2 regions of the Macrococcus psychrotolerans genome follow, and region 2 is predicted to be linked to the other one. Evidence: riboswitches for the same ligand, from Rfam matches in the RefSeq annotation. Region 2 holds a riboswitch; the other holds the start of a gene.
What was found. Region 2 has a riboswitch for S-adenosylmethionine ahead of QA539_RS01920 (amino acid permease). Riboswitches for the same ligand answer to the same signal wherever they lie in the genome.
Positions count from the first base shown of each region.

Region 1: it holds a riboswitch for S-adenosylmethionine, as region 2 does, so the genes downstream of both, QA539_RS01355 (MetQ/NlpA family ABC transporter substrate-binding protein) here and QA539_RS01920 (amino acid permease) in region 2, are expected to answer to the same signal.

Region 1 is NZ_CP124591.1:254,876-259,880, forward strand. Features, by position in the region: gene QA539_RS01340 (MutS-related protein) at 1-1,254, shown strand, start outside; gene QA539_RS01345 (helix-turn-helix transcriptional regulator) at 1,342-1,551, shown strand; gene QA539_RS01350 (hypothetical protein) at 1,544-2,041, shown strand; SAM riboswitch class I at 2,124-2,226, shown strand; gene QA539_RS01355 (MetQ/NlpA family ABC transporter substrate-binding protein) at 2,313-3,131, shown strand; gene QA539_RS01360 (lactate/malate family dehydrogenase) at 3,132-4,043, shown strand; gene isaB (immunodominant staphylococcal antigen IsaB family protein) at 4,351-4,902, shown strand.
Region 2 is NZ_CP124591.1:359,063-364,067, reverse strand. Features, by position in the region: gene isaB (immunodominant staphylococcal antigen IsaB family protein) at 1-92, opposite strand, end outside; gene mmuM (homocysteine S-methyltransferase) at 200-1,087, opposite strand; gene QA539_RS01920 (amino acid permease) at 1,071-2,411, opposite strand; SAM riboswitch class I at 2,466-2,564, opposite strand; gene manA (mannose-6-phosphate isomerase, class I) at 2,632-3,570, opposite strand; gene uhpT (hexose-6-phosphate:phosphate antiporter) at 3,752-5,005, shown strand, end outside.

The DNA.
Region 1 (5,005 bases), 100 kb from region 2:
GAGAAATTGTCATTTATATTAGCGAAGCTTGGTAGAAATGCGAATAATGATGCAAGCCGGTTTACAGTGCATTATCAGAAAAAAGAGTGCTACAACAAGCTGATGATACTCGTAAGTTTCTTACCTATACTGAGTTTAGCTATGTTCTACTTCGGTGTTTCTATTGGTATATTCAGTGTAATCCTTGCAATGGGTGTCGTTATGGGGCTATCAGTAAAGTTTCAGTCGCAAAGTGATCTCGTTTATAACGATTTATTCTATGCAATTAAGATTATTGATACGGCAAACGAAATAATGAAGTTGAACGGCCGTAAATCAAATGATAGTAAGATGAAATCCGTTAAGTGGATGAGCTATTTTATGTTAAATGATAATAAGAATGAAGGGAACATTGCGCTTACAATGATTAATGCGATTAAGCAGATGTTTTTAATTGATTATCATTTGTATCATCGCGCGCTTGCGATACTTCATAAGCATCAAGAAGATTTCGCTGCATATTTCAAAGTAGTAGGACAAGCAGATGCAAGTTATAGTACTGCTTTATGGCGAACAACATTACCATATTTCGCTATTCCTGAAGCGGCTGAAGAAAAAGCGCTTGAAGCGGAGGAAGTGTATCACCCGTTACTTGATCGTGCTGTAGCGAATGATTTTAAGTATAAGCATTCTGTACTGTTAACAGGGTCTAATGCCTCGGGGAAATCTACGTTTATGAAAACGATGGCGATAAATTTAGTAATGGCTCAAGGTCTGAATACATCGACAAGTGAAAGATTTGTGTATCAACCAGGAATCATAGCCACTTCAATGAATTTAGAAGATAGTTTAGCGAAAGGTGATAGTTACTTTATCGCAGAAATTAAATCAGTAAAGCACCTCATAGAAGTGCTTAAATTGACATTACCGACCTATATATTCATTGATGAAATATTGCGTGGAACGAACACGAAAGAACGCATTGCTTCAGCAACTGCAATACTAGACTATTTGAATTTACATCAAAACAGTTTGCTATTTGCAGCGACACATGATATTGAATTAACTGAAATATTGACACACTTTGATTTTTATTACTTTAAAGAAACACTGACTGAAGATAATGATATAACATTTGATTATACAATCAGAAAAGGTGTTACAACGACTTCGAATGCAATAGAACTCATGCGTATTCACAATTATCCAGAAAGTATATATAACCAGGCAAAAATGCAGCTTAAACAATTAGAACAACTGAATGTAAGGACTTAAGCACCGCCTACGCGGTGCTTTTTATATATGTTAAAAATACTTTACATAATGTTAAGTATAATGTACATTAGTGGTGAGGTGAACAACATGCTAAAGTCTCATTTAAAGGAGTACCGCGCTAAATTTAATATGAATCAAAGTGAGTTAGCAAAAAGAGTTGGTGTCACAAGACAGACGATTGGTTTTATCGAAAAAGGTACGATTTCACCGTCTATCACGTTAGTGTTAAAGATTTGTCGTGTATTTCAATGTAAAGTTGAAGATCTTTTTGAATTGGAGGATATTGAAGATGAATGAACAACAATTTAAAAGAATTTATCCGTTATTTAATCTAGTCTGTATTGTGTGTATTGGATTACTGATCATCCCACTGAGTATGGTTATGCGTTATACGATTAATGAAGGTGATGTATTGTTTTCTGTTCATATCAACCCATACAAGTATGGTGATATGTTTTTGTACTTTATCATTGCGACAGTGATAATTAATATGATATTGATGGCTGTAAGTACAATATTTCTCGTATGGGCAAAGAAAAAGTTTAGAAAAATTAATTTAGTTCCTGAGATTAATGATCACGATGAAGGAATGAGTTTTGTAACATATGAATCGATGAAACGTTCTTATACTTGGTTGAGCGTGCTGTTACCGTTATTTACAGCTGTTATATTTTTAGTTCCAGATAATTTTGTGACCAAACCCACTGTACTAGGTATATTGCTGTTTATGTCTGTAATTATGTATTTAACGTATTATGTTAGAAATAGAAAGTTATTAAAGGATTAAAATAGAATTTTCAAAATATTCATTGACATCATTAAGATGTTTAATTATGATAGTAATCAATAAATAAAATAAAATATTTTAACTCTTATCCAGAGAGGTGGAGGGACAGGCCCTATGAAACCTCGGCAGCAGATTCTTAATGAACACTGTGCCAATTCCTGCAACGCAAGTTGTAAAGATGAGACGAGACTATACAGAAATTTATCCTGTGGACTTGTTCTTGTCCACGGGATTTTTTTATTTGAGTTAAAAAATTAGGAGGAAACTATGCATGAAAAAAGTATTAGGTTTAATTAGTGCAGTCATATTATCTGCATCTTTAGCAGGCTGTAGTTCAACTGAAAAAGAAGAGGATAAGAAGATTGTTGTTGCAGCTTCCCCTGCACCGCATGGAGAAGTTGTTAAACATGCAGCGGTTGCGATGAAGAAAAAAGGATATGACGTGGAAGTTAAGATTGTCAACGACTATAAAGTACCGAATAAGTTACTGCAAGAAGGCGATGTTGATGCTAACTTATTCCAGCATGTGCCATACTTGAAAGCTGAGAAAAAGACGCATCATTATGATATTGAAGAAGTAGGAAAAGTGTTCACTACGCCTATGGGGGTTTATAGTAAGAAGTATAAGAACCTAGATGAAATTCCATCTGGCTCTGAAATCTTCGTATCAAGTAATCCGGCTGAAGAAGGGCGTTTCTTATCATTCTTTGTCAATAAAGGTGTGATCAAGCTGAAAAAAGGTGTAAAGATTGAAGATGCACACTTTACTGATATCGTTGAAAATAAAAAGAATCTAAAGTTTAATAACAAACAAAGCGCAGAGTTCTTACCGAAGACGTATCGTAATGGTGAAGGGGCTGCAGTAATTATGAATTCTAACTACGCAATTGATAATGGGATTACACCGCATAAAGATGCCATCGCGTTAGAGGATGAATCTTCACCATTTGCAAATATTCTTGCTGTTAAAAAAGGCCATAAGAATGATAAGAAGTTTCAGGATTTGATTGAAGTACTTCAGTCTCAAGATATGAAAGATTATATTAATAAGGAATTCAACAAAGACGTCATTCCATATGGAGGGAAGTAGATGAAGCTAGGAATCATTGGTGTTGGACGTGTGGGCAGTCAAGTGCTGACTGACGTACAGTATTTGAACGTATTTAACGAGATTGTCTTGATTGATAGTGACGAAAATGTTGCGACTGGAGAGGCAATGGATCATTTGCACAGTCAAGGTATTGGTGTCACGAATCATATCAATATTTATGCGGGAACATATAAGGATTTAAAGGATGCGGATGTTATCGTTATAGCGGCCAGTACAAAGACAGATACATCAATTCCAGATCGCACTGCGCTAGCAAAGGCGAATACAGTGATTATTAAAGAAATCACTACACGTATCGGTGAAGTAACGACCGATGCCTTGCTTGTTATTATTTCCAATCCTGTCGATGCGATGACGTACATCGCTTCAAAGTATTATCCGGAGAGTAAAGTGATAGGTACTGGTACGTTATTAGAAACTTCACGTTTTAAAACTTTAATTGCAAATCATTACAACATTGACCCTAAAAGTGTTGAAGGGTTTGTGATAGGAGAGCATGGAGCACATGCTGTACCGCTCTGGAGTAAAACGCGTATTCATGGTATAGCGTTAGAGGAATATGAACAGCTTAGTGGTAACCATAAGATAGATAAAAATGAGATAACTGAGGCGATTGATAGCGTGTCATTTGATGTATTCCATCAAAAAGGCTGGACCAATGCAGCGATATCAAAAATCACTGTATTGCTTATCAAATCGCTTGTGCTCAATGAGCGTTCAATTTTCCCATTATCAACGAGAAATGAGGATATAGCATATAGCTTACCAGTACTTGTAGGAAAGGAAGGCATCATCCAGAGATTAGATATTTCAATAGATAATCAAGAAGCAAAGGATTTAACAACAGCTAAACAATTTATTAGAAATACAATAGAACAGCATTATAATTAAGACCTTGTAAAATTACAGGGTCTTTTTGTATGCATGTGGTTTCTAAGGATATTGTAAAAGGGATACGTAGTCATGATGCTAAACTGCTGATGAGAGCTAGCTTTATGTGAACGGCATAAAAGGTTGAAAGAATATTACATCTAATTAAAGAAAGAATTCCCAAGTCATTAGTCCATCAGAATGAAAGGATTTTTATTTTATTTAGTTTTAACTAATGATTAAAAATGTTTTGTGAGCACCATTCAGGGTAAATAATTAATGTAGAAAATGATGAGAATAATGAAATTATATTTTAGGAGTGGTGGAAATGAAATTTGTAAAAGTACTAGGCGCAACAACTTTAGCGGCTGCCATGTCGTTAGGTGCAGTGCAGGGCGAAGATGCCCTTGCTAAGCATTCAACAGCTGAAGTTCAGAAGCCTTACTATAAGTACTCTGGTTATACGAGCGGAAATGCCAAGTTTATGCTGGATAAAGATTTCGTGCGTGCAGTTAAAGTAAATAACGTAACCGTAAATGGTTATAAAGTAGACCTTAAGCGTATGATTTCAGGAGTTTCAGGCACAGGTTATACTAAGAAAGTTTATGATCAGAACTATACATTTTTTAAGGGGACTGATAAAAATCCATATACAGCGACTTTAGATGTGAGTAACAATGAACTTAAATTCGATGATGTGAAGAAAGTGTACGGCAATGAATACCTTTTCAAAGGTAAGATGATATCTAGTAGTAATAAAGCGGTGCCTTCTAAAGTTGATGGTGTTTACATTTACAACTTGAATGGTAACAGTATACAGTTCCTCGTGGAAAAAGGTTATGTGCAAAAAGTAATATTGGGACATGTTGGCATGGCATAAAAAATTTGCGCTTCAGTTATGAAGCGCAAATTTTTTATGCTATGAATTGGTTCTACAGTTGTGTAAAAGTAATTATGTTATACTGTCAAAGTATCTTTTTTTG
Region 2 (5,005 bases):
TAGTAGTATCCTGCAGCATTTGCCGGTGTTGAAATACTGATTATTGAAAGTACAGCAATCAGTGCAATAAATAAATTTCTCAAACGTTTCATGATATTCTCCTTATTTTGTATATTTTGTATTATTATATACAAAATAAGGTTATCAAGATACACTATTATTATTTCTTTATTATATTTAATTATTTGTATATTAACTTCTATTTTAAAGCAGTCCCGAGTTCCTTTATCTCCCCCGGCCCTACCTGACAGCATCCGCCGATAATCTTCACTCCTTTTTCTTTCCAGCGTGGTGCCGCTTCAACAAGCGATGCATCCTCCCGATCAATCCATACTTTGTGAACTGCATCATATTGACGTCCACTATTAGGGTAGAGTATTAACGACTTGTCACTTAGTGTGATCAACTTATCCACTGCTGCATCGATGACGTTCACGCTCGTACAGTTCACACCGAATGCTAATACATTTTCAATCTCATTCACTACTTCAATCACTGCTTCAAGTGGTGTGCCATCTGACAGATGATCATGATCTTTCAGTGTCACTGAAATCCATGTCTCAATATGTGGATAATCAAGCAGCAGTGTTCTCACTGCTTTAATTTCTTCTATGTTAGGGATGGTCTCAAACGCAAAGACACTTATACCTGTTTCGATTAGTATATCTAGTCGTTCTTTATGATACTGAATATAATCAGCTTCAGTTTCTTCATAGTCCCCTGTATACTCTGAGCCATTACCGAGCATCGCACCATACGGCCCAAGTGATCCTGCAACGATTGCTCGATTGCCTGCTGCGCGCGTTGCGAGTTCCACCGCTTTCGCTAAATATGTGCGTGCTGTTTCTCTATCAATGCCAATATTTAAGAATGATTGTACAGATGCCTGATACGTATTGGTCAGTATAATCTCTGCACCGCTATCTACGAATGCTTTATGGACCTTATACACCGCTTCCGGATGGGACTGGATTAAGTTCGATGACCATAGTTCGTGTTTCACATCGTATCCGAATTGTTCTACAGTCGTTCCAAAGCCTCCGTCTAATATTACGATGTCTTGCTGTAACTTATCTCGTAGCTGCATGAATATGTGCCCCTTTCTTCTTCAGGAAATAATGAATTAGTCCGACGATAATACAGAATGGTAATCCAATCAGTGTCGCAAGTCTTTGGTTCGGGTCAAAGAGTACGCCGATTGTAGAAATAAGACATAATGCAAATCCTGCTACCGGTAGGATATATGCTGTACGTTGTGTAACACCTTCTCTTCTTAATTGATTGAACCTCGCCACACAGATGCTCATCCATACAACGACTACGGCAAATCCTGCAACAGAGACCAGTACTAAATAGACAGTCGTCGGTGCAATCACACTTGATAACAGGCTGAGTAATGCTCCAGCTAAACTAATGATTGTCGCGTTAACCGGCATACCGTTCTTATTCAGCTTTCTTGCGATTGGTAATACATTATCTTGCTCTGATAGGCTCCATAACATTCTGCTGGATGCATAAAGTCCTGAATTTGCTGCTGACAGCAATGCCGTCAATATAACGAAGTTCATAATATCTCCGGCATAAGGAATTCCGACGCTATCCAATATCGAAACAAATGGACTTTCGAGTAAGCTCGCTTGATCCGTTGGTAAGAGTAAGACCATGATCACGATGGTCCCGATAAATAGTAACCCGAGTCTCCATACTGTCGAGCGAATGGTTTTCGGTATTACGTTCTCAGGATGCTTCGTCTCTCCCGCTGCTATCGCAATGAGCTCCGTCCCACTGAACGCATAGTTTACCGCAAGCATCGTAATAAAGATGCCGAATAATCCATTCGGTACATCAAATAGCTTCTCACTTGAAGTGACCGGCTTTAAGTCAGACGGTACGACATTGAATAATATTAATAAGCCAATAATAATAAACGCAATGATGGCAATTACTTTAATCAGTGATAGCCAGAACTCTGTTTCACCATACATCTTACTTGTCGTAAAGTTTATCCCGACAATCACGAGGATGAATACCAGACTGAACAACCATACCGGAAAATCCGGAAACCATTTCTGAAATAAGATACCACCCGCAGTTATTTCGGATCCCAGCGCAATCGTCCAGCATAGCCAGTAGCTCCAGGCAACGACATGCCCTATCGACTGATGAATATAAATATTCGCATACGTATGAAATCCTCCAACATCGGGGTGTGCTACTGCTAGAGCACCCATGCATTTCATCACGATATAAACAAGCAGTGCACCAATAACATAGCTCACCACTGTTCCGATAGGCCCTGCCTGCTGTAATGTGTACCCTGTACTTAAGAATAACCCTGTGCCGATGACACCTCCGAAACTCAGCATCATCACATGACGTGCTTCCATTCCTCTTCTGAAACCATTTGACATATCTATCCCTCCATAAAAAAAATACCCTTCTGAAAAAGAAGGGTATAAAGTCTACACTCATATTTCAGGAATCACCTGTTGGATTTAGCACCGTGCAAACGCCGGTTGCTGAGATTTCACAGGGCCAATTCCCTCCATCTCTCTGTATAAGTTATTTAGTTGATATTAATCATACATTAGTGTTTTCAAAAGGTCAACGCATTATTTATACGCCTAAATACTATACATAGCTCTCAATAATATCGAGTTTACCTTGGAGCTTAATTTCCTTATCTTCAGTCGTCAGAATAAAATGATCGCCTTTTCTGATTGTATAGACTTGTCCGTCAGCAGTTAGCGTTCCTTCACCTGATAGCACGCTCATCAATGTGTAGTCTTGTTGTTTCGTATATTCATAATGGTCTTCTATCAGTAGCTGTTTCACTGTAAAGAAACTGTTAGAGATATATGTTCTAATGACATTTCCCTGTACTTCAGTAACTTCCGCTTCTGTGCCTGAATTATCTTCATTAAAAGAAATTACATCAATACTTTGCTCAATATGCAGCTCGCGTTTATGACCGTCCTTATCCGTACGGTCATAATCATAGATGCGGTATGTTGTATCCGAATTCTGCTGTGTCTCTAATATACGGATGCCTTTACCGATTGCATGAACTGTTCCACTAGGCACATAGAAGAAGTCCCCTGGTTTGACTTTAATGGAATTAAAAAGTTGATTCCATTTGCCCTCATGTATCATATTCTCCAGCTCGGCTTTGTCTTTCGCATTATGCCCGTAGATGATTTCAGCGTCTTCATCGCAGTCGATGATATACCAGCATTCTGTCTTACCGAGTTCTCCGTTCTCATGTACTTGTGCATATGCATCATCTGGATGGACCTGCACTGATAATTCGTCATTCGCATCAAGAATCTTTGTAAGGAGTGGGAACTTATCTGTCGTTTGAACGCCAAATAGTCCTGTGTTTTCTTCCCACAACTCTTTTAATGTCTTGCCTTCATGTTCTCCGTTCACAATCATATTCGGACCATTCTCATGTGCTGAAATACCCCAGCACTCCCCTGTTTTATCATTCGGAATCTCATATCCAAATTCCTTCAAATGCCTGCCACCCCAGATGCGTTCTTTGAATACTGGTTGTATCATTAATGTCATTTCTCTCAACCTCTCCTATAAATTTAACTTCATTATAGGGAGGGCATCCTTTATATTTACAGGATTTTATGTCATCGAAGGCTCATTTCGTTCACTCCTTCAGACAAAATAATATTTTATCGTATATTAAACGTTTTCATAATTGATTACACTGAAGACAAATAAAAGGAGGCGCGTATTTATGAACTTTTTTGATATCCAGAAGATTCCTAATAAAGGGATCCCTATTCCTGTTCAGAGAAAGGAATGGCGTAAACAATTTTTAAAGGCTTTCTTCGTTGTATTCTTTGCTTACATGTCAATGTATTTAATCCGAAACAACTTCAAAGCTGCACAACCGATGTTAAAAGAAGAACTTGGTATCACAACTTTACAGCTCGGTTACATCGGTCTTGCATTCAGTATCACTTATGGCCTTGGTAAATCATTAATCGGTTACATGATCGATGGTAGAAATACGAAACGTATTATTTCGTTCTTACTGATTATGTCGTCTATCATTGTACTGATTATGGGATTCACGCTGAGTTACTTCGGTTCAGCGATCGGTTTCTTGATTGTGTTATGGGGATTAAACGGTATGTTCCAATCTGTCGGTGGTCCGGCAAGTTATTCTACAATTTCCAGATGGGCCCCAAGAACAAAGCGTGGGCGTTATCTCGGTTTCTGGAATGCTTCACATAATATTGGTGGTGCCATTGCAGGGGGTCTTGCATTATGGGGTGCGAACATGTTCTTCCACGGTAATGTTATCGGAATGTTCATCTTCCCTAGTATCATCGCTTTAATCATCGGTATCGTCACACTCTTCATCGGTAAGGATGATCCTGAAGAGTTAGGATGGAATCGCTGTGAAGATATCTTCGAAGAACCTGTGGACGAGGAGAATATTGCATCTCAGGATATGACGAAGTGGGAGATATTCAAGACATATATCCTTAAGAATCCGATCATCTGGATTCTATGTGTTTCTAATATATTCGTATATATTGTGCGTATCGGTATTGATAACTGGGCACCATTATATGTGACTGAGCATCTTGGATTCAATGCAGGAGATGCAGTGAATACTATTTTTTACTTTGAAATTGGCGCTTTAATTGCAAGCTTGATGTGGGGTTACGTTTCTGATTTATTGAAAGGTCGTCGTGCACTCGTTGCAATTATGTGTATGTTTCTCATTGTGTTTGTTGTAATGTTCTACAAGAACGCGACAAGTGTCGGTATGGTCAATGCCTCATTGTTCGGTCTTGGTGCATTAATATTCGGTCCTCAGCTGTTGATCGGTGTCTCTCTCGTAGGATTTGTACCGAAACGTGCGATCAGTGTAGCCAACGGTATGACTGGTACATTCGGTTACCTCTTCGGTGACTCGATGGCTAAGATTGGTTTAGCGATGATCGCTGACCCAGAAAGTAAGGGATTAAATGTCTTT